2 regions of the Embleya sp. NPDC127516 genome follow, and region 1 is predicted to be linked to the other one. Evidence: riboswitches for the same ligand, from Rfam matches in the RefSeq annotation. Region 1 holds a riboswitch; the other holds the start of a gene.
What was found. Region 1 has a riboswitch for thiamine pyrophosphate ahead of ACIRL2_RS31215 (purine-cytosine permease family protein). Riboswitches for the same ligand answer to the same signal wherever they lie in the genome.
Positions count from the first base shown of each region.

Region 2: it holds a riboswitch for thiamine pyrophosphate, as region 1 does, so the genes downstream of both, thiO (glycine oxidase ThiO) here and ACIRL2_RS31215 (purine-cytosine permease family protein) in region 1, are expected to answer to the same signal.

Region 1 covers NZ_JBIWJT010000018.1:13,008-27,764, reverse strand. The annotation lists gene ACIRL2_RS31250 (hypothetical protein) at 1-835, opposite strand, end outside; gene ACIRL2_RS31245 (LysR substrate-binding domain-containing protein) at 861-1,109, opposite strand; partial or broken gene ACIRL2_RS31240 (RidA family protein) at 1,173-1,304, shown strand; gene ACIRL2_RS31235 (hypothetical protein) at 1,462-1,887, opposite strand; gene ACIRL2_RS31230 (peptidase inhibitor family I36 protein) at 2,166-2,525, shown strand; gene ACIRL2_RS31225 (alpha/beta fold hydrolase) at 2,652-4,277, opposite strand; gene ACIRL2_RS31220 (CHAT domain-containing protein) at 4,858-6,054, shown strand; TPP riboswitch at 6,561-6,701, shown strand; gene ACIRL2_RS31215 (purine-cytosine permease family protein) at 6,697-8,064, shown strand; gene ACIRL2_RS31210 (plasmid stabilization protein) at 8,215-8,538, opposite strand; gene ACIRL2_RS31205 (MerR family transcriptional regulator) at 8,700-9,896, shown strand; gene ACIRL2_RS31200 (amino acid ABC transporter permease) at 9,954-10,763, opposite strand; gene ACIRL2_RS31195 (amino acid ABC transporter permease) at 10,760-11,404, opposite strand; gene ACIRL2_RS31190 (glutamate ABC transporter substrate-binding protein) at 11,423-12,421, opposite strand; gene ACIRL2_RS31185 (amino acid ABC transporter ATP-binding protein) at 12,435-13,187, opposite strand; gene ACIRL2_RS31180 (DUF2191 domain-containing protein) at 13,489-13,695, shown strand; gene ACIRL2_RS31175 (hypothetical protein) at 13,888-14,274, shown strand; gene ACIRL2_RS31170 (GntR family transcriptional regulator) at 14,458-14,757, opposite strand, start outside.
Region 2 covers NZ_JBIWJT010000005.1:261,208-275,964, forward strand. The annotation lists gene ACIRL2_RS11835 (ribonuclease domain-containing protein) at 131-616, opposite strand; gene thiE (thiamine phosphate synthase) at 653-1,297, opposite strand; gene ACIRL2_RS11845 (Rv2175c family DNA-binding protein) at 1,308-1,673, opposite strand; gene ACIRL2_RS11850 (NAD(P)/FAD-dependent oxidoreductase) at 1,762-2,946, opposite strand; TPP riboswitch at 3,061-3,172, shown strand; gene thiO (glycine oxidase ThiO) at 3,168-4,334, shown strand; gene thiS (sulfur carrier protein ThiS) at 4,331-4,540, shown strand; gene ACIRL2_RS11865 (thiazole synthase) at 4,546-5,340, shown strand; gene pknB (Stk1 family PASTA domain-containing Ser/Thr kinase) at 5,434-7,470, shown strand; gene ACIRL2_RS11875 (sulfite oxidase-like oxidoreductase) at 7,550-8,194, opposite strand; gene bfr (bacterioferritin) at 8,451-8,933, shown strand; gene ACIRL2_RS11885 (bacterioferritin-associated ferredoxin) at 9,078-9,389, shown strand; gene ACIRL2_RS11890 (threonine aldolase family protein) at 9,404-10,429, opposite strand; gene ACIRL2_RS11895 (class II 3-deoxy-7-phosphoheptulonate synthase) at 10,508-11,842, opposite strand; gene ACIRL2_RS11900 (anthranilate synthase family protein) at 12,138-14,000, shown strand; gene ACIRL2_RS11905 (phosphotransferase) at 14,407-14,757, shown strand, end outside.

The DNA.
Region 1 (14,757 bases):
AGATGGACAGGACGACGATGTACAGGCCGGGCCAGTCCGCTCGGCCGACCTTGTCCCGCCAGCGCCCCATGAGGGCTTCCACGCCCTCGATCTGGGCGCGGGACGCGTGCTTGATGTTGGTTTCGATGGCGTCGTTCAAGCCGCCTGTGAAGGTCTCGAAAGACGCCATGTCGAACGAGCCGCGCCGCGCCGACTCGTCGATGAACTCGATCGCGGCGTCGAGGATCCGTACGCAGGACGCTTCGAGTTCGCGCGCCATGCGCGCGTTGCCGAGCTGCCGCCGGGCGGTGGTCAGGGTGGCACCGAAGTCCTGAAGCGGGCTGATCCATCCGTTCGTTCCCGGGCCCTTGAACGCCACCATGTCCAGGTCGTGCTGGTCGAGGCGGGCGGAGCTGGGGAGTTCCGGGATTCGGCGGCTCAGATACGGCGCGATGATCGAGTAGATGCCCAGGGGCGCGTGGGCGACCGACTTGGCCAGCTCGAACATGTCGGAGACGGGGTGCAAGGACTCCCGCTCGCCGTTGTGGATGAGCGTGTACCGGCCGCCCCGGTAATCGTTCTCGATGACGATGACCGGGCCGAGCTGCTTGATCACCTCGGCCCGGAGCGCGTCGTAGCTCTCACGCATGGCGGTGTCGATCGCGAAGATCGCTTCGCGGGCCCGCAGTTCCGGTGCCGGCCCCGGATCGCCCGTCGCCGCGGACGCGGTCCGGGTGCCGCCGAGATACGCGCCGGCACCGACCGCGGTGGCGATGCCGAGGAATCGTCTGCGTGTGCTCCTGCTCCGCCCCCACAAGCCGTTCGGAACGATCCCACCCGACCCCGAAGTTCCCATGCCGACTCAACGGCGACGCGATCTCCTAGGACACGGCCCGACCGCCGAACCTCCGAGAGCCGTCCGGCGGAACCTGGTCGATGGCCGTCAAAAGGCTGCCCACCAGCGGGCTGTCGTCCTCCTTACGCCACGCGACGGCGACCCGGGTGCGGGGTGCGTCCGGGTCGATGGTGCGGAAGGCGACGCCCCTGAGGCGGATGCGTCGGATGCTCGCCGGGGCCAGGGACACCCCCAGGCCGGTTTCCACCAGGGCGCAGACGGTCTGCCATTCCACCGTGTGCCGGGTCACCTGTGGTGAAGCCCGACGCGGTGCACAGGCCGATGATCCGGTTGTAACGAGCCGTGTTGGCCGGTGCTGCGCCGCTGCTTCGGCGAAGTGCGACCGGCCGCCACGATGTTGATGTGCGGCCTTGCCGATCCCCGGATGAGGATCGAGATCGAGGTGTACGCGCGGCGGGCCATCGCGTAGTGGCCCGCCGCCCGTGGGGTGGCCGCGCGTGGATCGGGGGGTGGGCCCGAGGGACCGCCTCCTCGGGCTCAGCCGGAGTGGTCGGAGTCGTTGAAGGCGTCGATGTCGCCGAAGGAAAGGGCGATGCGGCGGCGCTCGCGGTCCATTTCGGTGATGGTCACACGTACTCTCTCGCCCGCTTCGACCGCCGGGTCGGCGGGTCCGGGCATACCGTCAATCGCGCGCGTGGCGTCAACCGGGCGCCCGTGGAGCGGATTTCGGCTCCGCCGGCGAGCCGGTGCCAGCGAAACGCGTTGCCTATGCGGTGCTCTTCCAGAAGCTCCGGGCCTCGGGCGGCGACCAGTTCGCTCAGTTCGGCCCGGAGTCCGTCGTCCGCGGTGCGATCGTCGGAATGGAACCCGTTCGCCACCGGATTGTCGATCGCCAGGCGATGGATGGCGGCGTCGAGGGCGAATCCGGCTGTCGCGGCGGTGTACGCGGTCGCGATGGCCTCGCGCGCGTCGTGCCGGATGCGGGTGCGGGTGGGAATACGGCCGGAGGTCGAGTTTGCCGCGGCCGGGTCGTACGGAGTGATGCGGTCCACGAAAGGCGCCATGTCAGCGCCCGGTGCGGCTCGAAGGTGCCCTGAGGGCCGGTCGCGGGTGGACAAGGAGAATGATCACCGGCGCAGCGTAGTGGCATGGGGCGGACGACGACCAGCCATTGCGACGCTGGGCCGTATGGGGATGGCATGTCCCCGATCGGGTGGTAACAACCGGGAGGTATGGCGAGTTCGGGGCCCGGGTCAGGAGCATGGCGGCGTCGCGGCAGATCGCCGTTGCCGTCTCGATTGTCTCGAGTGCTTCGATTGTGGAGTAACCCATGATGCGCATGCGTACCCTGGCGCTCGCCGCCGCTCTGTCCCTTACCGCCCTGTTGCTGCCGGCGACGAGTGCGAGTGCGGCGCCGGCCGCGCCGCCGTCCTGCAACGACGGCTCGGTGTGCTTCTGGACCGGGGAGGGTTTCCACGGCAACACGTGGGAGTGGACCGCGCGCAGTGGCTACCGCGATATGCCGCCGGCCTTCCACGATCACGTCGGATCCGCCGTCGCGAGCACCAGGGCCTGTTTCATCAACTGGAGCCCGGTGGAGAAGCGCGACGTGTTCAACGGTGACTGGCGCTCGAAGTACCTCGGCGACTTCGGCGGTCGGATCGACGGTGTCGGGCCGGGCGCCTGCTGAGGTCTGTTGCGGTGGCAACGGCCGGTGTCCGAGGGGCACCGGCCGTTGCGTGGGCGAATTCGGGCTCGACCTTGGCCCCGGTCGCCGCCTTGGCCTCCGTTCTCGGCCTCGGCCTCGGCCTCGGCCTCAGTCGCGGACCGGCACCGTTACCGTGGACGGGTCGTTCGCCGGTGACGAGAAGGCGAGTCCGGCGGCGAACGGGTTGTGCTCCAGGTACAGCGGGTCGACGGTGTCCACCACGACCGCCAGGCGGTGGCCCGCCGGGACGTCGTAGGCCGTCGCGAACATGTCGATGTCGACCGGGAAGGCCACACCCGGCGTCCTGCCGTGGAAGCTCAGCGGCGAGTGGGTCACCAATTTGCCGATACCCAGCGGGCCGACGTCGTACAGGTAGGCGAAGATCGTTCCGCTTTCGTGCGACGCGGTGACGGTGGTGTGCAGCTTGGTTGTACCGCGCACCTTCGTCTGCGTGTCGTAGCGGTCGCTCTGCCACACGCCCGCGAACGCCCTGGGCAGCAGCGGGATCGAGGCGACCGGCGGGACCTGGAGGAACTGGTCGAGGATGCTGGACAGGAAGATCGTGCCGCCGTTCGCCCCGGAGTCGATGTTCGCCAGGACGCGCTGGGTTCCGTTGAGCGCGATGGTGCGGGTCGAGGACGGTACGGCCGCCCAGCTCGAAAAGCCCTCGTAACCGCCCTCACCTGTACGGGACTTGAGCTGCACGGGCTGCTCGCGGTCGATGCCGTTGTCGACGCCCTTGAGGTGGTGGTCGAACCAGCGGGTCGAGTCGGCCCACATGTCGTTGGGAAGTCCGAACAGGCCGCCCGCCTCGGCGGTGGCGTGGTCGCCCGGACGGAATTCCAGTCGCTTGGGGCCGGTCAACTTCCCATAGAAGTCGGCGTATTGGTTCGGCGGGAAGAGCGAGTCGCCCCACGCGTTGCCGAGCATGATCGCGGCGCCGTTGGCGTTGATCCGGTCGAGGTAGGTCGCGGGTGAGCGCTTGGCGCCCCACGCGATCATCTCCGCCTCCTTGGCCAGGTTGCCGGAGAGGAAGTTCTTCAGGATCTCGGTGAGTTCGGCGCTGGGACGACCGGTGAGGAAACCGGCACCGCCCAACAGCGTGGCGGCCTGGGCGTGTTCGGTGCGACCGCTGTAGATGGAGTCGATCAGGTCGGCCCAGCCGCTCATCGCGACCACGGCCTTGATCCTGGGATCGAACGCGGACGCGAGCAGGCTGATCCCGGCGCCGTAGGAGACGCCGGCCATGCCTATCCGGGCCGGATCCGCGGGCGTGTTGGCCAGCGCCCAGTCGATCACCCTGGACGCGTCGGCGATGTCCTTCGGGCCGGCCGTCTCGATCTCGCCGCCGGACTGCCAGAAGCCGCGCGAGTTGTAACCGACCACGACATAGCCCTTGTCCGCGAGCTTTTGCGCGGGGACGACGTACTCGATCTGGGGCATCGCCCAACTGGTCGGCAGCACCACGATCGGGTAGCGGGTGCCGGGGGCGCCGCCGGTCGGGGTGGTCACGTTGGCGGCGAGCTTGGTGCCGCCGTCGCCGGGGATGTCGACGAAGCGCAGGGACGTCCCGGCGGCGGTCTGCACGGCGGCCGCCGGGGCGCGAGCGACGGTGGTGCCGGCCGAGGCGGCCGGACCGAGGGCGGTCCCGGCGAGAATCGCGGCCGAGACGACGGCGACCGCACGAGCGCGTGGGCGCACACCAGCGCGTGGGCGCATGCGGAATTGACCCATGAGGGTCTCCTGACGTCATGGTCGGGGCGTGGCCCGACCAGCGGGAATGCGTGGCGAAGCGACGCCCTGGGACGGCGTCGGAGGGTGACTCACGAGTAAGTTACGCGCCGGTAAACCAAGACGGAAGAGCCATGGACCGCTCCGCTGCGGCAACCGGAAGGTTCGGCTGCGCGCCCGCCGGACACACCACCGGAAGCAACGGTTCCGGCACGAGGAGGCACCGCCGGCGAAGCGACGGGGTGCCCGAGGGGCGGGCGGGGAGGTGTGTCGATAGACCGGCGGAGTGGCGGAGTGGCGGGCGCGGTTGGTGGGGTGGTGGGGGCGGGAGTGAAGTGGTCTATCGGCGAACCGGTGGGGTGGTGGAGCAGCGGGTCGATCGGGCGATCGGGCTGTGATGCGCCCGGACGGTGGGCAGCGGCGTGGGCGGGTCGACGTGCCGGCGGTGTGGTGGGTCGGGTGGGGGGTGGAGTGGTGGCATGGGGCGGTGGGATTCGGCCGCGGTTGTGATGGCGCGTTCGTTGGGGCGAGTTCGTGCCCCGGTACCGTGGTTTCGGCGTGCGGGGGCTAGCGGGGGGTGGGCGTGGAGGATGTCGACGCGGAGACGCGGCGGGCTCGGGAGCGGGGTGAACGCGGTCGGGCGCGGTGCGCCGAGGCGTTGGCGGCCGAGTCGGGCGAGGGCGGCCCGGACGCCGTGCGGGAGTTGTTCGCCGAGGCGATCGAGTTGCTGACCGAGGCACTCGGCACGCTCGACGGCGCCGACGCCCGGTGGCCGGAATTCGCCTACGTGGCGGGCGTCGCGTACGCCGCGAGCGCGGCACCCGTCGGCGACCGTCGGGCCTGGGACCAGGCGCGGCTCTGCTTCCGGCGCGCGGATCGGGCCGCGCCGGCGGATGCCCACCTGCTCCGGGCCGCCGCGCAGGTGGCCTCGGCCCGGATCGGGCTCGACCCGCGCGGCACCCCGTGGCGTACGCTCCTCGACCCGCCGTCGGCCGCCGAGATCGCCGCCGCGCTGGTTCGGCTCGGTCACGACGTGCTGGTGCAACTCGTTCCCGGAGCCGCGGTGATCACCGGCACCGACGGCGCGACGCGGGTGCTCGACCTGCCCGAACTCGAATACGGCCTGGACCTGGGCAGGGGCGATCGGGAGAACTGGGCCGACCTGCTCGACGCGCTGTGCGAATGGGCCTGGGCAGCGGTGATGGCACCGGTACTGACCGCGCTGCCCGACGCGTTCGGCCACACGCCGTCCCTGGTGCTGCTGCCCGCCGGACCGTTCGGCATGGTGCCCTGGCACGCGGCTTGGACGGTCGTCGACGGCCGCCGCCGGCACGCGCTGCAGAGCACGCGCATCTCGTACATCGGCGCGCCGCGGTTGTTGTGCGACGTCGCCGCGCGGTCGGTGGGCGACCTCGACAGGCGGTACCGGGTCGAGGTCGGCCGCGCCGCCGGCGATCCGATCGCCTTTGTGCCGGCGGGTGGTCACGACGAGAACTGGCGACGGGCCGCCGAGTACCTGACGGCCGGCAGCCACACCGTGGTGTCCACGCTGTGGCCGGTGGACGAGACGATCACGGCGCTGGTGCTGTACATGGCCCGCCACTACCTCGACCGCCGCGACCTGCCGCCGGCTCAGGCCGTACGCACAGCCCAGTTGTGGCTGCGCGACCCCAAACGCGGCATCCCGGCCGCGATGCCGCCCGAACTCGCCGCCAGGGCCCGCGCGATCGCCCCGGACGCGCTGACCGCCTGGGCGGGCTTCACCCACTCGGGATGGTGAGCGCGTGGGCGTGCTGTCACCCACTCCGGGTGGCGGCGGGCGTGTGTTCACCACTCGGGGTGGTGAGCCGCGAAGTCCGTTCACCCGCCCGGGGTGGCCGGCTCGATGGGCAACAGCGTTCACCCACCAGGGGAGGTGGGCGCGAGGGTGTGTTCACCCACTCGGGACGGTGGGCGCCTTGGTGTACACCCACTCGGGATGGCTGGGCGCGAGCCTGTGCTCACCCACTTGGGATGGCGGGCGTGAGGGCTGCGTGCAACCACTCCGGACGGCGGTCGCGGGCCAGGGTGCACCCCTCGGGAAGGCCGACGCGAGCCGGGGTTCACCCCCTCGGGAAGGCTGACGCGGGCATGGTGCTCACCCACTCGGCATGGCCCGCGCGAGCATGTGTTCACCCATGCGAGGCGGCCGGCGTGTGCGTGTGTTCGCCGGCGCGAGGCGGCGGGCGCGAGCGTGTGTTGGGTCACCCCGCCTTCCCAAGCGACCCGCGAGGCGCGTACTGTTCGCCACGCCATCGCGGGAGCTCGGACCAACCGGGCTGAGAGGGCGGCATGGGGTGTCGGCGTAGCGCCGGCGCATCCGGGGCCACCGACCGCTTGAACCTGTCCGGGTAATGCCGGCGTAGGGAGAGCAGGTAGAGCCATGTCGGCTCCGGTCATCGACGACGCGCGCCCCGAGACACCGCACGGCGGCGTCGAGGCGCCTCTGGTCCTGGACACCGCGCCGCCACGTACCCTCGGGTTCCGTGACCAGGCGGCGTTCTGGGCCAACCTCGGAGTGAGCCTGCTCGGCTTCTCCGGCGCCCTGTTCGTGCTCGCCCCGGCCGGCTATCCGCAACTGTCGATGGTGGCCGCGATCGTCGCGGCCGTCGGCGGCACGCTGATCGGCACACTCATGGTCGCCGTCGCCGGCATCCCCGGTGCCCGCAGCGGCGCGCCCGCGATGACCGTGCTGCGTGGCCTGTTCGGCACGAAAATCTCCTACGTGCCGACGGTGTTCAACATCGTCCAGTGCATCGGCTGGGGCACCTTCGAGCTGTTGGTGATCTCGATCGGCATCGAGGCGATGACCGACGGTGACGGCCCGCATTGGCTTTACATCGTCGCCGCCGGCGCGGTCACCACGGCGATGACGCTGCGTCCGCTGGGCATGCTGCGGATCCTGCGCCGCTACGTGACGATCGCGGTGGGCATCGCGATGCTCTACTTCTCCATCCAGTTGTGGCGCGAGGGCCTGCCGCCGATGACCGAGGGGTCGTGGTCCGGGTTCTTCCCGGCGATGGACGCGGCGCTCGCGGTCGCGGTCTCCTGGGTTCCGCTCGCGTCCGACTACACCCGCCACTCGCGCGGCACCAAGCCCGCGTTCTGGGCGGCGTTCAGCGGATTCTCGATCACCAGCATCTGGTGCTACCTGCTCGGCCTGGTCGCGCTGGCCCAGGTCGGCGGCGACGCGGACAAGATCTTCGACTCGTTCCTGGGCGTCACCGCCGGATGGGTGTTCTTCGCCGTGCTGGTCGTGCGCGAGGTGGACCAGAGCTTCGCCAACGTCTACAGCACCGCGATGTCGATCCAGAACCTGGCGCCGCGCGTGGACCGCCGGGTGTTGTGCCTGGGCGTGGGCGCGCTGGTCACCGCGTTCGCGCTGATGGTGAACGACTTCGACACCTACGCGAGCTTCCTGTCGCTGATCGGCTCGATCTTCATCCCGCTGCTCGGCGTGCTCGCGGTGGACCTGTTCGCCGGACGCGGCCGAGCCGGCTGGGACCTGGGCGACCGCGCGCCGGCCCGCTGGGTGATGGTCGTGCCGTGGGTGCTGGGATTCTGCATGTATCAGCTGATCAACCCGGGTTCGGTCGAGTGGTGGGCGAAGTTCTGGGGCCGGCTCCAGGACGCGCTGCACATCCACGCGCAGACGTGGACCTCGGCCTCACTGTTCTCGTTCGCGCTCGCGGGCGTGACCGCGTACCTCGCGGTCGCGTGGGACCGGCGGCGGGCGGTCGCGGCGCGTTGAGGTGGGCCGGCCGCGTCGGTCGGGTGCCTCCTCCCGACGCGGCCGTGATCCACCGCCCGGGCGGACCCCGGTGTCCCGGACCGGAACGCAGACGCCCCGACCCGCCCCGACCCACGCCGCCCCGAGCCGACCCGCCCCGACCGGCCTCGTCTAGCTGCCCAGGGCCTTGGCCAATTGCGCCTTGTTCATCGACGAGCGGCCCTTGATGTTGCGGCGCTTGGCATCCGCGTAGAGCTGGTCGTACGTGGGTGCCTGCGAACCCTTGTGCGAGTTCTTGCCGCCCCGCTTCGCCGAGGACATGTCGTGCAGCGACGAGCGGCTCGCGGTCTTGGCCTCGCCGGAGCGGGCGCGCTCCTTGTTGACCGTGCGGGCGGCGATCTCCTCGGCCCGCTTCTCGCCGGTGCCGCGCTGTTTGGCGCTCTCCTTGATGTGCTCGTACTGACGTTCGCGCTTGGGGCTGGATCCGCGTGGCATGGTCGTCCACCTCACTCGTATTACTCGCCACTCGATGCCATGTCGGCCTTTTTCGCGGCCTCCTTCATCGGCCTGTTTCGGCTACCCGCACTGGCGTCGATCACCCGTGCCGACCGACCGCAGTTGACCTTCGAGCAGGTCGAAGCCGCAGACTCGCCGCCATGGACGACGACACGAACAACGAGGTACGGGACGCACTGGTGGGCATCGGCGCGTTCGCGCGGCGGGTCGGGCTGAGCCCGAGCGCGTTGCGCTACTACGACGACTGCGGTGTGATGCGGCCCGCGTCGGTGGACCCGGGTACGGGCTACCGCTCCTACGCGCCGGAGCAGGAGGCGCGGGCGCTGCGGCTGCGGGCGTTGCGCGAGGCGGAGGTGCCGCTGCCGGAGGCGGTCGCCGTACTGGACGGTCCACCGGAGCACGCCGAGGCGCTGCTGCGCACCCACCTGGACCGCATGCGCGAGCGCGCCGACACCGCGCGGGTCGTGGTCGAGGGCGTGCTGCGCTCGCTGACCACGACCGGTACGCGGGCGAGCATCGGCGGGGCCGAATGGGCGAGCGCGGTGCGGCAGGTGGCGCCGGCGGCGGGTGCGGGGGAGCCGGCGGTGCTCGGGTGTGTGCTGGTCGAGGTGGCCGACGGGGAGGTACGCCTGGTGGCGACGGATCGCTACCGGCTGTCCGTTCGTACACTGCGCCCGGGTCGGATCGAGGGCGGCCCGGGACAGGCGCTGGTCCGGGTGGGTGACCTGATCGCACTCGGCCCCTGGGCGACCCGACACCGCGAGATCGACCTCGAACTCGACGCCGACGGCTTCCGCCTGCGCGCCGGCGACGAGGTCCACGAGCCGGCGACGTCCGCCGACACCTACCCGGCCTACCGCGACATGCTCGCCGCGTTGGCCACGCCGCAGACCCGCGTCGTGGTGGACCGCGCGGCCCTACGCGAAGCGCTGCTCGGCGAGGGCCGGGGCCTGGGCCGAGGGCGGGACGAAGACGAGAACCACGACCCGGGCGAGGACCACGACCATGGCGAGGACCGGGACCAAGGCCGGAAAGAGGACCAAGGCCGAGACCCCAGCCCCAGCCCCAGCCCGAGCCGGGTCCGAGTGTTGACCACGACCCTCGACGGGATCCGAGTCGACGCCGGCGCCCTGCCGGCGATCTGCGCCGGCCCCGCGACCCGACTCGCCTTCGACCCGGGCACACTCGTACCCGCCCTGGACGCCGGCGTCGGCCCGGACGTCCTCCTCGACATCGCCGCCCCCGATCTACCGGTCCTGGTCCGCTCCGCCGATCAGGGCAGCTTCACCACATTGGTGATGCCGGTGGCCCTCCCGAAAGCCGGGAACCCGAAATAGGGCCGATCTCGTCCGGAGGCCGCGGGCGGGCCGAAGCATCGATCCGCCGACGTGGCGTCAGGCGCCCTTGTGGCGGCGGCGTCCGCTGCTTTCCAAGTAGCGGGCAAGGCCGGAGAGAAGCATGCACATGCCGATGTAGATCGGGGCGATCACGATGACGACCGGGATGAAGGGGAGGCTGTAGTCGAGGTTGGTGGCGATCTGCTTGCCGGCGTAGAGGAATTCCTCGTACGAGATCAGGTAGCCCAGCGAGGTGTCCTTGAGCGTGACCACCAACTGGCTGATGATCGTGGGCAACATGGTGCGGACCGCCTGGGGGATCAGGATGTGCACCATCACCGAGGTCTTGCGCATGCCCAGTGCGTAGGCCGCCTCGCTCTGGCCCTTGGGGACCGCGTTGACGCCGCCGCGGAAGACCTCGGCCAGGACCGAACCGTTGTACAAGGTAAGGCCGGCGATCAGGGCCAGGCGGGGTTCGACCTTCATCGCGATGAAGATGAAGAAGATCATCACCAGCACGGGCATGGCCCGGAAGAACTCCACCACCAGGCCCGCGCCCCAGCGGATCACCCGGTGTTCGGAGAGCCGACCGGCCGCGAAGAAGGCGCCGAAGGCCAGCGAGAGCACCGCGGCCCACGCGAAGACCTCGAGCGTGTTCCTCAGGCCGCGCAGCAACAGCTTCTGTACGCCCACGTATTCGAAGGGTGCCCACTTGTCATGGGCGAACTGTCCGGTGTCGATCAGCTTGTAGATCACCCATGCCAGCACACAGATCAACAGCGCGGTGACGATCCAGCCGTAAGTGCGGTGCCGGGCCAGGGCCTTCGGGCCGGGGACGTCGTACAGCGCCGAGGTCTCGGTGCTCATCGGGCCACCTCCAGGCGCTTCTCCAGGAAGCGGAACAGGGCGCTGATGGACAGCGTGATGATCAGGTAGCCCACGGCGATCCACAGGAACGTGACGACGATGTCGTAGCCGAGTTCGTTGAGGGTGCGGTACGTGCCGAGCAGTTCGGTGACGCTGAACGAACCGGCGATCGCGGTGTTCTTGGCGAGCGCGATCAGCGTGCTGCCCACCGGTGGGATCACCGCGCGCACCGCCTGTGGCAGCACGATCAGTTGGAGCGTCTGGCCGAAGTTCATGCCCAGACTTCGGGCCGCCTCGCCCTGGCCGACCGGCACGGTGTTGATGCCGGCGCGGACCGCCTCGCAGATGAACGCCGAGGTGTAGCAGCCCAGGGCGAGCACCGCGAGGGTGAAGAAGGGGAGCACCACGCCGAATCGCGGCAGGCCCAGCACGACCGCGAAGAACAGCAGGGTGAGCGGGGTGTTGCGGAGCACGGTCACCCACGCCCCGCCGATGATCCGCAGCGGACGGACCGGGGAGACCCGGCAGGCGGCCATCAGCACGCCGACCACGAGGGCGATCGCCGAGGCGGCCAGGGTCAGTTCGACCGTACCCACGAAGCCCTTGCGGAACAGGGTGAAGTTGTCGAGCAGCACATTCATCGTCGTCGACGCCCTCCGCTAGTACCGGTCCACCGGCGGCGGCGGGGGAGCCGGTACGCCGGAGAGGCCGAGGGTCGAGTCGTAGGCGCGCTTCCAGTCGCCGTTCGCCTCGTGTGCGACGATCGCGTCGTCGATCGCGAGGCGGAAGTTCCGGTCCCCGCGCGGAACACCGATTCCGTACGGCTCCTGGGAGAACGGCTCGCCGGCGAGCCGGAGTTGGTCGGGCACCTTCGCGGCGTAGCCCTTGAGGATGGTGTCGTCGGTGGTGACCGCGTCGACCTGAAGGCTGATCAGGTTGTCCACGCACACCGAATAGCTGTCATAGGCGACGGCGGTGGCCTTGGGATAGTTGGCCACCAGCCGCTGGTACGGCGTGGAGCCGGAGACCGAACAGACCTTCTTGCCGGCCAGGTCCTGCGGGCCGTTGATGTCCTTGTCGTTCTTGCGGACCAGGAGCGCCTGGCCGGCCATGTAGTACGGCCCGGCGAAGCCGACCAACTTCTTGCGGTTGTCGTTGATCGTGTACGTCCCGACGTAGTAGTCGACTTCGCCGTTCTGCAAGGACGTCTCGCGGTTGGCGGAGGTGATCGTCTTGAACTCGACCCGGTCCGCCGGGAAGCCCAGTGACGCGGCCACCATCTTGGCGATTTCGACGTCGAAGCCCGAGTAGTAGCCGCTCGCCGGGTCCTGCGCGGCGACGTAGGGCTGATCGGCCTTGGTGCCGACGATCAACCGGCCGCGCGCCTTGGCCGAGCGGAAGGTGGGCGAGTCGATGTCGACGTCGGTGGCGACCTGGTACGAGGGCAGATCCTTGGGCTTGGGGCCCTTGGGCGGGGGTGTACCGGACCTGCCGCAGGCGGCGAGGAGGAGTGCGGCGAGGAGGAGGGCGAGCAGGGTGGCTGCTCGGGGGGTGTTTCGGAGGGTGGCGCGGGTGCGGGCGCGGGTGCCGGCGTAGACGCAGGCGTGGGGGCCGGGGCCGGCGTGTGTGCGGGTGCGGGTGCAGGCGTGGGTGCGCATGTGCGATCCCCCGTCAGTGCTTGAGGATCTTGGACAGGAAGTCCTTGGCCCGGTCGGTCTCCGGGTGGTCGAAGAAGTCCTCGGGCCTGCGCGACTCCATGATCCGACCGTCCGCCATGAACACCACACGATTGGCCGCCGAGCGGGCGAAGCCCATCTCGTGGGTGACCACGACCATCGTCATGCCCTCGACCGCGAGCGTCCGCATGACCTCCAGGACCTCGTTGATCATCTCCGGGTCGAGTGCGGACGTCGGTTCGTCGAACAACATCACCTTGGGATCCATCGCCAGTGATCGGGCGATGGCGACCCGCTGCTGCTGTCCGCCGGAGAGTTGCGCCGGATACTTGGGCGCCTGGTCGGAGAGGCCGACCCGGTCCAGGAGTTCGCGCGCCTTCTTCTCCGCCTCGGCCTTGCTGCGCTTGCGCACCTTGATCTGCGCGAGGGTCAGGTTTTCCAATACCGACTTGTGGGCGAAGAGGTTGAACGACTGGAACACCATGCCGACATCGGAGCGCAGCCGGGCCAGTCCGCGACCCTCGGCGGGCAGGGGCCGGCCGTCGATGGTGATGCTGCCGGAGTCGATCGTCTCCAACCGATTGATCGTGCGGCACAGCGTCGACTTGCCGGAACCGGAGGGGCCGATCAGGACGACCACCTCGTTGCGCGCCACGGTCAGGTCGATGTCACGCAGGACGTGCAGCGACCCGAAGTGCTTGTTCACACCGGAGAGGACGACGAGCGGGTCTTCCGAGGTCACAGGTATCCGACTCGCCTTCGACACGGGGGCGGGGGCCGCGCGAGAGCGCACGTGCCCGATGCATCCACCTCGGCGGGTGGGTTCAGTCGCATCGCCACCGCCAACCCCTCTAACGGCCGATAGAGTCCCCTCGCGTGGGTGACGCACGGGTGACACGTGCGTGGTCGGCGGCCAGGCCGGTGCCCGAGCGGGACCGGTCGCGCGGACGTGTGGACTGTGAATGTGCCATTGCGCGGTCGTGTGGTCGTGGGGTCGCGCCGGCGGGCGTCGGGTTCGGGTGGAGCGGGTCGAGTCGAGGGAGCCGTCGATGGCGAAGGTCAACATCAGCCTGGACGCGAACGTCGTGATCGAGGTCATGGTCCTGTCCGGCGTGCGCAACGCGCAGGACGCGATCGAGGCGATCGTGCTCGACTACATCGCGCGCGGGCACCGTACCGAGGCGCTGACCGGCAACGTCGAGGAGCACCGGCGCACGGTCGAGGAGCGCGAGCGGCGCAACCCGGTCACCGACTAGGCGATTCGGCTCGGTCGGTGCGCGAATGGGTCGGTCCGGTATGCGCCGAGTTGTGCCGCCCGGCCGGTCCGCTTGTGTCGAGCCGCTGCGCGCGTCCGGAAGGTTCTGCGCGAGAATGATCCCGACCCCGTGTGGCGCTGAGCCGCAGGTCGGGGTCGTGGTCCGGGTCGGCGGGGGACGAGGTGCTTACGCATGCGGTTGTGGCTGAGTTATTTCGCGTTCATGTCCTCGATAGGCCTGACCAATCGCACCACCGACATCTGGCGCAGCGCGCGGGTGGCCGACGACATCGTGCTCGCGTTTCGGTTGTTGCCGCTCGGTGACCCGGCCCGGCGTGGGCTCGTTCGCGCGATGGCGCTGGTGGCGATCCAGATGTGGTGCGTGTCCGTCGTGATCGCGGTGTCGCCGTGGTTCGCGGCGGAGGGGGAGAGCCCGGCCGCGTTCTGGGGTTATCTGTCGATGGTCGCGATCCTGGTGCTGCTGGCCGTCGCGGTGGTCGAGGCGACGGTGATCCTGTTCAATCGGCCGCGCAATGTGGTCGCGCCGCATATGCGGGCGGAGCGCGGGTTGCTGCGCTGAGGGTGCGGCGGGGCGGGCGGGGCGGGGCGGTTTGCGCCGAGCGTCCGGCGGGCGGTTCCGCGAGCGTCGGGGCGAGCGGCCGGGCGGGCGGTCTCGCGGGTCGGGCCCGCGCGACGGCCGAACCGGTGGGTGGTCCGGGCCGGCGTGCGGGTGGGTACGGGGTGCGGGGTGCGATCGGGCGGCCTACGGCAGCAGCGCACAGCCGCCGTAGCCGAGTACGTGTTCGCGCAGCAGGTCGCTCGTGGCCGGGTCGCGGCGGCGGAAGGCGGCGACGATCGGCTCGTGGTCGGCGGCGTTCTCGTGCAGGTCCATCCGGTAGACCCGGATCGACAGCGTCGTCCAGACCTCGATGCCCAGCGCCTCCCAGACCGAGCGCAGGAGCGCGTTGCCGGACGCGGCGACGATCTCGCGATGGAAGGCCACTCCGTGCCGGATCTGCGCGCTCGCGTCGCCCGCCGCCGAGGCCGCGTGCAGCGCGGCGAC
Region 2 (14,757 bases), on a different contig from region 1:
GCCGCTTGCTCCGCCCGGTCCGGCCGGAATAGCCCATCCGCGAGGCCAACCACCCGATCGGCCCAGGACCGGTGCCGGCGCCGGCACCCACCCGCAGAGTCGACCCCTTCGTGCGAGCCGGCGCACCCGCTCAGGGCAGCACGGCCGCGAAGCTCGCGTAGTGGTCGTCGCTGTAGTAGCGCTCGGTGTTCCTGCCCGTGACGATCCGGCGCGCGCCGCGATCGGCAGCGCCCGGCGTGCGGACCGTGTACTCGCGGTAGTACCCGTCGGGCTCCGCCGGCAGCAGCTTCTCCCGGTTGCCGAAGACGACGCCGTCGCGGTTGTAGGGGAACGGCCCGCCCGCCGCGATCAGGCGCAGCGTCTCGCGGGCCTCGGCCGGCAGCCGCGCCGCGGCGACGGTGCGCATCCCGGCGGGCACCCAGTCGGGGCGCGCGGCGGTGGACCCGAGCGGTCCGGGGGCGGTCGCGCCGGTGCGGATGGTCGCCGTGGTGGGCGGCGCACTCGCGCGGGTGCCGCCGTCGCCGTCGTCCCGGGTGAGCGCGAAGGCCAGAGCGAGCGCGGCGACGAGCGCGAGCAGCGTGACAACGACGAGAGCACGCCGCCGAGAACCGGACATGGCCGGATATTGTCACGCCGTCTCGCGCGCGCCGGGTCAGCGCCCGGCGAGTCGCCGGACGAATTCCGCCGTTGCCTTCGCCGGGTCCGCGGCCTCGGTGATCGCGCGTACGACCACCACGCGGTCGGCACCCGCGGCCAGCACCTCGTCCAGGTTGTCCCGGTCGATGCCGCCGATCGCGAACCACGGCCGGGTCGGGCGCAGCGCCGCGGTGTAGCGGACCAGGTCCAGGCCCGGCGCGGGTCGGCCCGGCTTGGTCGGGGTGGGCCAGACCGGCCCGGTGCAGAAGTAGTCCACCCCGGGCTCGAGGATCGCCGCGTCCACCTCGGCCTCGGCGTGCGTGGACCGGCCGATCAGCACGTCGCCGCCGATGATCGCGCGCGCGGCCGGGACGGGCAGGTCGTCCTGTCCCAGGTGCAGCACGTCGGGGCCGATCGCGTGCGCGACGTCCGCGCGGTCGTTGACCGCGAGCAGCGCGCCGTGGCGGCGGCACGCGTCCGCGAACACCTGGAGGTATCCGAGTTCGGGCCGGGCCTCCAGGCCCTTCTGCCGCAGTTGCACGATGTCCACGCCCGCGCCCAGGACCGCGTCCAGGAACGCGGGCAGGTCGCCCTGGCGCTCGCGCGCGTCGGTGCACAGGTACAGGCGCGCGGCGGCCAGCCGTTCCTGTCGGCTCGTCATCGGCCCGGCCTCAGATCGCCAGCGCCTGGGCGCGGCGACGCACCTCGGTCATCCGGTTCTCCTGGAGCGCCTGCACCGGCGTGCCCGGGAGCGTGTCGTCCGCGGTGAACAACCACTCCAGCGCCTCCTCGTCGGTGAACCCGGAGTCCGCGAGCAGGGTCAGCGTGCCGACCAGGCCCTTGACGATGTTGCCGTCCTGGAAGAAGTCGGCGGGTACCTGGAGGGCCCGGTGCTCGCCGCGGCGCACGGCCAGGAACTTGCGCTCCTTGAGTTGCTGCCGGACCTTCAGGATGTCCACACCGAGGATCTCGGCGATGTCGGGGAGTGTCACCCAGGCGGGGACGAGGGCTTCTGTTTTGGCGTCGATCTCGCTCACCCGGCCAAGTTTAGGTTCCGCGGCCGGGCCGGCCGGCCGGCGCCCGGCCCGGTACGGCCCGGTGCGGCACGGCGCGGCCCGACCGCGGTCAGCGCGCGACCGACTTGAGCGGGTTCTCGGGGTCGGCGAACCGCTCCCGGTCCACCGGCGTGCCCAGTTGCACGAGCTTGCGGCCCTGGGCCAGGTCGCGCGGCCGGGCGACGGCGAGCAGCGCCGTCAGCCGGTCGCCGGCGAACCAGCCCGCGGCCCACTTGCCGTCCTCGCCCGCGCCGCGGAAGACGAGTTCCTCGCCCGCGCCGTGCCGGCCGACGTACTGGACCATCCGACCGAACTGGTCGGACCAGAAATACGGGACCGGGTCGTACGCCTGGTCGCCGCCGAGCAGGTTGGCCACCAGCACGCGCGGTGCCTGGAGCGCGTTGTCCCAGTGCTCGACGTTCATCCGGGTGCCGTAGCGGGCGGACGGGAAGTCCACGCAGTCGCCGACCGCGTACACCCCGGGCACCGAGGTGGCCAGGTGGTCGTCCACCTCGACGAAGCCGCGGTCGTTGACGGCCACACCGGAGTCGGCCAGCCACTCGGTGGCCGGGCGCACCCCGATGCCGACCACGATCGCGTCCGCGCGCAGCCGGCGGCCGTCGGTCAGGTGTACCGCGCCCGGCTCCAGGCGATCCACCCGCGCGCCCAGCAGCAGTTCCACGCCGGCCTCGGCGTACCACGGCACGAAGCGTTCGCCGATGGCGTCGGGGAAGGGGCCGGCGAGCGGGGTGTGCAGGGCCTCGACCACGGTGGTCGGGCAGCCGGCGGCGGCCGCGGCGGTGGCCACCTCGGCGCCGATCCAGCCCGCGCCGACGATCACCACGTGCGCGCCGGGCACCAGTGCGGCGCGCAGCGCGCGGGCGTCGTCGATGGTGCGCAGCACGTGCACGCCGGGCACCTCCCCCGCGCCGGGCAGGTTGAGCACGCGCGAGCCGGTCGCGATCACCAGGCGGTCGAAGGCGACCGGTCCCGCGTCGGTGTCCACCGCGCCCGGTCGCAGTCCCGTCGCGGTCCGGCCGAACAGCACCTCGGTCTCCAGCGCGGCCCAGTCCGCCTCGAAGGACGTGTCGTCGGTCTTGCCCGCGAGCACCTCCTTCGACAACGGCGGCCGGTCGTACGGCGCGTGCGCCTCGGCGCCGAGCAGGGTGACGCGCCCGGCGTACCCCTGGTCCCGCAGCGCCACCACGGTTTGCAGGCCGGCCATGCCGGCACCCACGACGAGCACGTTGTCCATGCGGGGCACCCTATGACGCGCCCCGGCGCGACCGGCGGGCAGGGTCTTGACTCAGTCAAGGACATCTCGGACGCACTCGGGCACCCCGGGGCACGCGAAACCGGTGTCGTAGTGTGGAGAGGTCACGGGAGCCCGGTGAGACCGGGCTGAGAGGGGGGCTGCGAGCCCCCGACCGTCCGAACCTGATCCGGGTCATACCGGCGAAGGGAGTTCCCCTCACCATGTCCACCATCCCCACCACCGATGTCGTGGTGGTCGGCGCGGGCGTCGCCGGGCTGTCCGTCGCGTGGCGCGCGCGCACCCGGTACGGACTGGCCGTCACCGTGGTCGACCCGACCCCGGGCGCGGGCGCCTCGCACGCCGCGGCCGGCATGCTCACCCCCGTCTCCGAACTCCAGTACGGCGAGGAGAGCCTGCTCCGGCTGAGCATCGAATCGGCCCGGCGCTACCCCGAGTTCGCGGCCGAGCTGGCCGAGGCCGCGGGCCTGCCCTCGGGCTACCGCGCGTGCGGCACGATCGCGGTCGCGCTGGACGCGGACGACCGGGCCGTACTCAAGGACCTGCACGCCCACCAGCAGCGGCTGGGCCTGCACTCGTCCTGGCTGACCAGCCGCGAGTGCCGCCGGCTCGAACCGATGTTGTCCCCGGCGATCACCGGCGGCCTGCATGTCGAGGACGACCACCAGATCGACAACCGCCTGCTGGTCGCGGCGCTGCTCGCGGCCTGCGCGCGGGCCGGCGTCGGCTTCGTCCGCGAGCGCGTCGAGCGCGTCCTGGTCGCCGACGAGCGCGCGTACGGCGTGCGGTTGCCCGACGGGCGCGACCTGATCGCGGATCAGGTGCTGCTCGCGGCGGGCGCCCGCTCGGCGCTGATCCCCGGCCTGCCGCCGGAGGCGGTCCCGCCGGTGCGCCCGGTCAAGGGCGAGATCCTGCGCCTGCGGGTGCCGCCGGCCCTGCTGCCGCTGCTGTCCCGCAACGTCCGGGGCGTGGTCAAGGGCGGCAGCATGTACCTGGTGCCGCGCGCGGACGGCGAACTGGTGATCGGCGCGACCGAGCACGAACTCGGGCACGACACCGAGGTCACCGCCGGCGGCGTGTACGAACTCCTGCGCGACGCGCACGAACTCGTCCCCGGCATCACCGAGCTGCCTTTGATGGAGACGCTCGCCGGGCTGCGCCCCGGCAGCCCGGACAACGCGCCGATCCTGGGTCGTTCCGCGCTGGCCGGCCTGGTGGTGGCCACCGGCCACTACCGGCACGGCATCCTGCTCACCCCGATCACCGCCGACACCGTGGCCGAGGCGCTCGCGCACGGCACCACCCCCGAACTCATCGAGCCCTTCGGGCCCGACCGCTTCGCGAGCGCCGCCCGAGAGGTGATGGCATGAACGACATCGAGGTCTTTGTCAACGGCGACCGGCGCCGCGTCGCGGACGGCACCACCGTCGCCGACCTCGTGGCCACGCTGACCACCGCCGCCAAGGGTGTCGCGGTCGCGGTGGACGAGTCCGTGGTGCCGCGCGGCGCGTGGGCCGAGACCGTGCTCGACGCGGGCAGCCGCGTCGAGGTGCTGACCGCCGTCCAGGGAGGATGACCGGCATGGCCGACGACAAGCTGGTGATCGGCGGCGAGTCCTTCACGTCGCGGCTGATCACCGGGACCGGCGGCGCGCCGAGCCTGGAGATCCTGGAGCAGGCGCTGATCGCGTCGGGCACCGAGATCACCACGGTGGCGATGCGCCGAGTGGATCCGGGGACCTCGGGCTCGGTGCTGGACGTGCTGCGCCGGTTGGGCATCCGGGTGTTGCCGAACACCGCGGGGTGCTTCACCTCGGGCGAGGCGGTGCTGACCGCGCGGTTGGCCCGGGAGGCGCTGGAGACCGACTGGGTCAAGCTCGAAGTGGTCGCCGACGAGCGCACGTTGCTGCCGGACGGGGTGGAACTCGTGGATGCCGCAGAGCGGTTGGTCGACGACGGCTTCCGGGTGCTGGCGTACACCAACGACGACCCGGTGCTCGCGCGCCGGCTCGAGCAGGTGGGCTGCGTGGCGGTGATGCCGCTCGGGTCGCCGATCGGTTCGGGCCTGGGCATCCGCAACCCGCACAACATCCGGCTGATCACCGACCAGGCCAAGGTCCCGGTGGTGCTGGACGCGGGCCTGGGCACCGCCTCCGACGCGGCGCTCGCGATGGAGCTGGGCTGCGACGCGGTGATGCTCGCGACGGCGGTCACCCGGGCGCAATCGCCGCGGTTGATGGCCGAGGCGATGCGGCACGCGGTGGACGGCGGCCGGCTCGCCTACCGCGCCGGGCGGATCCCGATGCGACACCACGCGCACGCGTCGTCACCGATGGCCGGCATGCTGGAGACGAGCCCCGAGCACCCCGCCTTCTGACCGGGCCGCACGATCGGTGCGGCCTTCCTCGGACGGGGAACCATGGGGAAGACCGTCGGCGTCCACAAGGCAGTGGACCCTACACTCCTGAACATGGACACGACCTTGAATGATCCGCTCGTCGGGCGGCTGCTCGACGGTCGATACCGGGTCGATGCCCGAGTTGCCGCGGGTGGCATGGCCACGGTGTATCGGGCTCTCGACACCCGTCTCGACCGCACCGTCGCCCTCAAGGTGATGCACGCCGGGCTGGCCCAGGACCCGGAGTTCACCCGCCGGTTCATCCTGGAGGCGAAGGCCGCGGCGCGGTTGTCGCACCCCAACGTGGTCAACGTCTTCGACCAGGGCACCGACGGCGCCTTCGCCTACCTGGCGATGGAGTACGTCGAGGGCCGCACGCTGCGCGAATTGCTCCAGGACCTGGGCAACATGACACCGCGCGAGGCGTTCGGCGTACTGGAGCCGATGCTGGCGGCGCTGTCCGCGGCGCACCGGGCGGGCTTCGTGCACCGCGACGTCAAGCCGGAGAACGTGCTGATCTCCGACGACGGCGGGATCAAGCTCGGCGACTTCGGGCTGGCCCGGGCGACCAGCACCACCGCCACCGCCGCGACCGGCAAGGTCCTGGTCGGCACGGTCGCCTACCTCGCGCCGGAACAGGTCGAGCGAGGCGAGTCCAGCCCGCGCTCGGACGTGTACGCGGCGGGCGTGGTGCTCTACGAGATGCTCACCGGCCGGCAGCCGCACCACGGCGCGACCGCGGTCGAGGTCATCTACAAACACGTGCACGCGGACGTGCCGGCGCCCTCGCTCGCGGTGCCGGGCCTGTCGCACGCGCTGGACACGCTGGTGCGCACCGCCACCGTGCGCGACCCGGAGCAGCGGCCGAACGACGCCGAGACCCTGCTGAGCCTGGTCCGCCGGACCCGGCACGCGATGCCGGACACGGAGCTGGACTTCGGCGCGGCGCTGCGTCTGCCGCCGCCGCCCGAGCCGATCCACGACAACGCCACGAGCGTGTTCCGGGCGGGCGAGGTGATGTTGCCGCCGCATCTGGCGCCGCTCGGACTGAGCGTGGACTCGATGGAGGACGAGCAGGCGCGCTACGGCGGCGGCGCGTACGACGAGCCCTATGCGGCGGAGCACCACGAGTACGCCCCGGCCACCGAGGCGCCCCCGACCGGCACCCCCGGCGGCGGCTATCCGCAGCAGCCCAAGCTGCCCGGTCGGCGCCGCCGGCGCGGGCCCTCGCGCGGGATGATCGTGCTCGCGGTGGTACTGCTCGTCGCCGCCGCGATCGGCGGCGGTGCGTGGTGGTACGGCGCGGGTCGCTACTCCGATGTGCCGGGTGTCCTGAACATGACCCAGGCCGACGCCGAGCGCAAACTCGAGTCCGCGGGCCTGAAGGTCGAGTACGTCGGCGACGGGGAGTTCAGCGAGATCACCGCCAAGGGCTCGGTGTTGTCCACCGACCCCGCCCCGGGCAAGAACGTGCTCAGCGGCTCGAAGATCAAGGTCAAGCTGTCCAAGGGCCCGGAGCGGCACGTGGTGCCCGCGCTGGTGAACCTGAAGATCGAGGACGCCAAGAAGGCGCTCGCCGACGCGAGCCTGAAACCCGGCACCGAGACCAAGACCGCGAGCAACAAGCCGCCCGGCACCGTGGTCGGCAGCCAACCGGCCGCCGGCGAGCCGCTCCAGCGGGACAGCGTGGTGGCCCTGGTGGTCAGCCGCGGCCCGGACACCGTGGTCCCGGACCTGACCGGGCTCAGCGTGGACGAGGCCAAGGCCAGGTTCCAGCCGGCGACCGGGGTGAGCGTCGAGGTGGATCCGACCCAGCAGTTCTCGGACACCGTGCCGGTCGGCCGGATCATGTCCTTCGCCCCGGGAACGAACGCGACCGTGCCCTTCGGCACCCGGATCACCGTGGTGTTGTCCAAGGGACCGGACCTGGTCCAGGTGCCGCCGGTGACCGGGATGAACCCGGACGACGCGGCCCGGGCGCTGCAGGCCGTCGGGCTGCGGGTGAACAACCGAATGATCCCGCTGATCCCGGCCAACGTCGGCAAGCAGGATCCGGCGGCGGGTTCGATGGTCAAGCGCAACAGCGAGGTCTTCATCTCGAACTTCTAGGGCGGCACCGCGAAGGCCCCGCTCCCTCGACACGTCGTCGGGGAAGCGGGGCCTTCGGTCGTTCGCCCGCGGGCACCGCTCAGGTCAGCGCGGGGCCCTCGCCGCTCTCCTCCTGGTAGGAGTAGCGCTGCTCCCGCCACGGGTCACCGATGTTGTGGTAGCCCCGCTCCTCCCAGAAGCCGCGCTTGTCGGCCACCATGTACTCGATCCCGCGCACCCACTTGGGGCCCTTCCAGGCGTACAGGTGCGGCACGATCAGCCGGACCGGGAACCCGTGCTCGGCGGTGAGCGGCTCGCCGTTGTGATGGGTGGCCAGGATGGTCTGGTCGTTCGCGAAGTCGAACATGCGCAGGTTGGAGCTGAAGCCGTACTCCGCCCACACCATCGCGTGGGTGACCTCCGGCGCCGGCGGGGCGATCTCCAGGAGCTTGGCGACGGTCAGCCCGCTCCACTCGTTGCCGAGCATGCTGAACTTGGTCACGCAGTGGAAGTCGGCGACGACGGTGTCGTGCGGCAGCGCCGAGAACTCGTCGTAGTTCCAGCAGTGCTTGTCCCCCGAGGCGGTCGCGCCGAAGACGCGGAAGTCCCATATCTCGGGCTTGAACCGAGGGACCGGTCCGTAGTGCAGAACGGGCCATCCGCGCTGGATTCGCTGGCCCGGCGGAAGTCGCGGATCGCGGTCCGGAGCCTCGGTTCCACCTTGTGCCGCTTCCGTATGCCCCATACCTCACATGGTCCCAGACGCCCCGACCAACTCACGACCGCCCCCGCGCGCCCCGGACCCCGCGCGCGGCACCCGATCCGGTCCTGGGCCCGGGAATCCCGGGCCGACCGACCCTGGTGGGACATGTTCGACATTGCAAGGCAAGGCTGCCCTTCGTGGCGGATGAGCTACCAAAAGTGACAGGATTCGAGGGAAAACCGCCTCATGCGCGCTCGGGGTTCCCCCGTGTCCCACCCACACCGGAAGGTGCGTCGCGATGCACAGTGACCCGCAGATCATCGAGCTCCTGAACGAACAGCTCACGGCGGAGCTCACCGCGATCAACCAGTACTTCCTGCACGCGAAGATGCAGGAGCACCGGGGCTACATCAAGCTCGCGGCCTGGACCCGCCACGAGTCCATCGACGAGATGAAGCACGCCGAGAAGCTCACCGACCGCATCCTGATGCTCGAGGGACTGCCGAACTACCAGCGACTGAACGCGCTGCGCATCGGCCAGAACCTGGAGGAGATGTTCCGCGCCGACCTGGCGGTGGAGATGGAGGCCGTCGAGCGGCTGCGGCGCGGAATCCCGTTGATGCGCGAGAAGGGCGACGTGACCTCGGCCAACATCTTCGAGGAGATCCTGGCCGACGAGGAAGAGCACGTCGACTACCTGGAGACGCAGCTCGCCCTGCTCTCGGAGGTGGGCGAGCAGCTCTACATCGCGGGCCTGCTCAAGCAGCCGAACGAGAGCTGACCGGCGGCTCGGGACATTCCCGGATGCGATCGGGCAACCGCTCGGATTGTGTTACCGATCACCCGGTATTCCCCCCGGCGAACGCTGAGGTTACCCTTACCTAAGTAGCCTCGCCGCTGGGGGGAAATCTCCGTGTACGTCTGCATGTGTTTCGGTGTCACCGACAAACAGGTGAACGACCGGATTGCCGATGGCGCGCGCACCATGCGTGAGATAGCCCAGTCCTGCGGCGGTGCCGGCACCGACTGCGGGCGTTGCGTCAAGAGCATCACCGCGATGTTGCCGCGTGACGAGTCGCGCCGCCGCCGGCGCGAATTGTGCGGCGAGACCGAGACGTGCGCGACCCCCTGCGGGACCGCCCCGGCCCCAGAGCCGGTCCCGCTGCCGATGCCCGCGGTCGCCGCGTCGGCGCTGCCCGACAACGTGGTCCCGCTGCGCCGGCACTCCGCCGCCTGACCGGCGCCCCCTGATCAGCCCTTCGCCGCCTGCGCGATCGCCGTCGCGGCACGCGCGCAACCGGCCGCGTCCACGTCCATGTGCGTGACCAGCCTGATCAGCCGAGGCCCGAACGGCGACACCAGTACACCCTCCACACGGCAGCGCTCCGCCACCGCTGCCGCGTCCGGCTGCCCCTCCCCCAGTTCGACCAGCACGATGTTGGTCTCCGGGTCGGGCACCGCGAAGCCCGCGTCGCGCAGCAGATCGGCCAACCCCCGCGCGTGCTCGTGGTCCTCGGCCAGCCGCTCGACGTGGTGCTCGAGCGCGTACAGGCCGCCCGCCGCGAGGATGCCCGCCTGGCGCAGCCCGCCGCCCATCCGGTGCCGCATCCGACGCGCCTCGGCCTCGTACTCGGCGGGCAGCAGCAGCACCGAGCCGGCCGGCGCGCCCAGCCCCTTGGACAGACACACGCTGAGCGTGTCGAACAGCGCGCCGTAGGCCCGCAGCGGCGTACCGGTCGCCACGTGCGCGTTCCAGATCCGCGCTCCGTCGCAGTGCAGCGGCAGCTCGTACCCGTGCACCAGGTCGCGGATCGCGGTCAACCGCTCCAGCGGGTACACCGAGCCGCCGCCCCGGTTGTGCGTCTGCTCGACCGCGACCATGCGGGTGCCGACGGTGTACGCGTTGTCCACCCGGATCAGCCGGGCCAGGTCGGCGACCTCCAGCAGACCGCGCGGGCTGAGCGTGGTCCGGGTCTGCACACCGCCGTGCCAGGCCGCCGCGGCGTCCTCGTGCGCGACGATGTGCGCGTCGGCGTCCAGGACGAGTTCGCCACCCGGCGGCACGGCCAGCCGCACGGCGAGCTGGTTGGCCATCACCCCGGTCGGGGCGAACAGCGCGAAGGAGTGCCCGAACAGGTCGGCGACGTACTCCTCCAGCGCCCGCACGGTCGGGTCCTCGGCGTAGACGTCGTCGCCGACCTCGGCGTTGGCCATCGCCGCGCGCATCGCGGGGCCGGGCTTGGTGACGGTGTCGCTGCGCAGGTCCGTGAAGGTCATACCGGCAGCATTACAGACGCGCCGAAGGGCGGACCCGGGGAGGGTCCGCCCTTCGGCGATCGTGGTGATCGCGCGCGGTCAGCTCTTGCGGTACATCTCCGCGACCAGGAACGCCAGGTCGAGCGACTGGCTGCGGTTCAGCCGCGGGTCGCACGCCGTCTCGTAGCGCTGGTGCAGGTCGTCGACGAAGATCTCGTCGCCGCCGCCCACGCACTCGGTGACGTCGTCACCGGTGAGCTCGACGTGGATGCCGCCCGGGTGGGTACCGAGCGCCCGGTGCACCTCGAAGAAGCCCTTGACCTCGTCGAGGACGTCGTCGAAGCGGCGGGTCTTGTGTCCGCTGGACGCCTCGAACGTGTTGCCGTGCATCGGGTCGGACACCCACACCGGGTGGGCGCCGGCCGCGGCCACCTTCTCCACCAGGGCCGGGAGGTTGTCCCGGACCTTGCCCGCGCCCATCCGGACGATGAAGGTCAGTCGGCCCGGCTCGCGGTTCGGGTCCAGCTTGTCGATCAGCGCGAGCGCGTCCTCGGGCGAGGTGGTCGGGCCGAGCTTGACGCCGATCGGGTTGCGGATCCGGGAGGCGAATTCGACGTGCGCGCCGTCGAGCTGCCGGGTCCGCTCGCCGATCCAGACCATGTGGCCGGAGACGTCGTACAGGTCGCCGGTGCGCGAGTCCACCCGGGTCAGCGCGTCCTCGTAGTCCAGGATCAGCGCCTCGTGGCTGGCGTAGAACTCCACGGTGCGGAATTCCTCGGGGTCGGTCCCGCACGCGTGCATGAACCGCATCGCGCCGTCGATCTCGGCCGCGAGCCGCTCGTAGCGCTCGCCCGAGGGCGAGAGCGCGACGAAGTCCTGGTTCCACGCGTGCACCTGGCGCAGGTCCGCGTAACCGCCCGTGGTGAACGCGCGGACCAGGTTCAGCGTCGCGGAGGACGAGTGGTACATGCGCTTGAGCCGCTCGGGGTCCGGCGTGCGCGCGGCCTCGGTGAAGGCCAGCTCGTTGACCGCGTCGCCCCGGTAGGACGGCAGGGTCACCCCGTCGCGGGTCTCCATGCCGCTGGAGCGCGGCTTGGAGTACTGACCGGCCATCCGGCCGACCTTGACCACCGGCACCGAGGCCGCGTAGGTCAGCACGACGGCCATCTGGAGCAGGGTCTTGAGCTTGTTCTTGATCGCGTCGGCGGTGTTGCCGGCGAAGGTCTCCGCGCAGTCGCCGCCCTGGAGCAGGAACGCTTCGCCCTTCGCCACCGACGCGAGCCGACCACGAAGCTGGTCGCACTCGCCGGCGAAGACGAGCGGCGGATAGGAACGGAGGTCCGCGAGGGCGGAGCCCAGGGCCTCGTTGTCCGGCCACTCGGGCTGTTGGGCCGCCGGGAGGGTACGCCAGGATTCGATGTCGTTCAGGGTCACCGCTCAAGACTAAGCGGAGAGGCAACCCGATTGAGTCCACCGCCCGGAGAGCGAGACGCCGACTCCGCCCGCCCGATATGGTGAGGCCGTGATCGCGATCAATCTCCATCGGAGCTCCTGGTGGCCCGTCCCTGCGGCGGCCCACTGACTTCGCGATCACCTTGACGATCCGACGGCCGCCCGGCAGGGCGGCCCTTTGTTTTTCCCGGACCGGGCGGACCTCCGCCCCGGCCGGGGCGGACAACCGGCGGATCGCCCGGTCGGGAGGGCGTCTCTTCCCCACCGAGGAGCACCCATGCGCACCGCCGACGCCCTGTCCCCGCTGTTCCGCGACGCCCCACCGCCCTTCGCGCTGATCCGGCGCGAACACTCGGCCGAGGTCGAACTGCTCACCGGCGAGATCGTCGACGTCCGAGACCTCGACGACCTGCCGCTGCCGGCCGCCGGCGGACCCGGCCACGAACTGCTCGCCCTGGTGCCCTACGCGCAGATCCGCGAGCGCGGGTTCGAGCATCACCAGGACGGCACACCGCTGCGCTGCCTGAAGGTCACCGAGCAGCGCCTGCTGCCCCTGGACGAGGTGCTGGCGGCGTTGCCGCAGGTGCCGGTCGAACTGCGCGGCGGCGACTTCGACGTGGACGACGAGACGTACGCCACCATCGTCAAGCGGGTGATCGAGGACGAGATCGGCCGCGGCGAGGGCGCCAACTTCGTCATCCGGCGCGACTACCGCGATCACATCGAGGGGTACACGCCGGCCGCCGCGGGCACCCTGCTGCACCGGCTGCTGACCCGGGAGAGCGGCGCGTACTGGACCTACCTGATCCACACCGGTGACCTCACCCTGGTCGGCGCCAGCCCGGAGCGGCACGTCAGCTCGGTGGGCGGCGAGGTGGTGATGAACCCGATCAGCGGGACCTACCGGCACCCGGCCGAGGGGCCCTCCCGCGAGGGGCTGATGGCGTTCCTGCGCGATCCCAAGGAGATCGACGAGCTGTTCATGGTCGTCGACGAGGAACTCAAGATGATGAGCGCGGTCTGCGACCTCGGCGGCGCGGTCGAGGGCCCGTTCCTCAAGCCGATGGGCCACCTCACGCACACCGAGTACCTGCTGCGCGGGATCACCTCGCACGACGTCGCCGCGGTGCTGCGCGGCACCATGTTCGCGCCGACGGTGACCGGGAGCCCGCTGGAGAACGCGTGCCGGGTGATCCGCCGACACGAGCCGACCGGGCGCGGCTACTACTCCGGAGTGCTCGCGCTGATCGGGCGCGACGACCAGGGGCGGCGCACGCTGGACGCGCCGATCCTGATCCGGACCGCGTACATCACCCCCGACGGCGGCCTGCGGGTGCCCGCCGGCGCCACGCTGGTCCGGCACTCCAGGCCCGAGGACGAGGTCGCCGAGACGCACGCCAAGGCGGCCGGGGTGCTGGCCGCGCTCGGTGTGGTGCCGGCCGCCGAGCGGACGGCGGGCCCGGCGCTCGCGGCCGATCCCGAGGTGGCCGCGCTGTTGGCCGCGCGCAACACCGCGCTCGCGCCATTCTGGCTCCGGCCACGGGACGAGAGCGCGCTGCGCGCCCCGGAACTGGCCGGCCGCCGGGTGCTGGTGGTGGACGGCGAGGACACCTTCACCGCGATGCTCGCGCACGTGCTGCGCACCCTCGGCCTGCACGTGGAGCTGCGCTCGTACGACGACGTCACCTCGCGTCGGGTGCGCGCCGCGGAACTGGTCGTGCTCGGCCCGGGTCCGGGCGACCCCAGGGACACCGCGCACCGCAAGATCCGGCTGATGGGCGCGCTGCTGCGCACCCGCCTGGACGCGGGCGGACCGCTGCTCGCGGTCTGCCTGGGCCATCAGCTCCTGGCGCACGAGCTGGGTCTGGACCTGGTCCGCAAGCCGCGGCCGTATCAGGGCAAGCAGGTCGAGATCGACCTGTTCGGTCGGCCGGAGCGGGTCGGCTTCTACAACGCGTTCGCGGCCGTGCGGACGGCCGGCGTCGTACCCAACGTCGAGTTCGCCGCGGACCCGGAGAGCGGACAGGTGCACGCGCTGCGGTCGAGCCGGATGCGGCTCGCGGGCGTGCAGTTCCACCCGGAGTCGGTGCTCACCCACAACGGCCTGGGCATCGTGCGGGAGTTGCTCGCCGGGCTGTGAGGTCCGCCGCGCGTGCGCGCACGCACCCGCCCGAGGCGCCCGGCCCGCGACGGCCGGGCGCACGGGGGACGCGGCCGAACCCGGCGGTCGAAAATGGTCCCAGGCGATCCGAGGCGATTCGAGGCGATATGAGGCGATCGGTCCCAGGCGCGCCCGCGGGGGTCGCCAACCGGCCGCACCGGCCCCTTCGTCGCACCGGCGTGCGACCATAATCGCGTTGCTCGCCGCGGTACGACGGAGGATGCTCGACCCCGTTCGTTGACCGGTTTTCCAGTGGAGGGGGTTCCCGTGGGCTCCGATTGTCCGCCGCACGACCCCGTCGACTGGAGCGGTCGCAAACGTTGCCGCAAATGCGGAGTGACCTTCGGCGGGCCGCGCCCGCTGCCACCGTCACCACCGGAAGCCGATGGCTGATCCGCCGCTTCCGCCGCCGAACTTCCATACGGCGCCGCGTACCCTGTGGGACGAGCTGCCCACGGACGCGCGCGCCGCGGTCGAGCGGTGTGCGGGACGCGTGCTGGCCGTCGCCACCGTGTGGGCCGGATTCAACTGCGAGTTCGCCGCGATCGTGACCACCGAGCACTCCCGCTACTTCGTCAAGGGCGTCCCGCGCGATCACCCGGCGGTGTCGCAACAGCGCGTCGAGGCCCGGATCGCGCCGCACGTGGGCGCCGTGTCGCCGAGGTTGCGCTGGGAGATCCGGCTCGACGACTGGGTACTCCTGGGCTTCGACCACATCATCGGCCGACACGCCGAC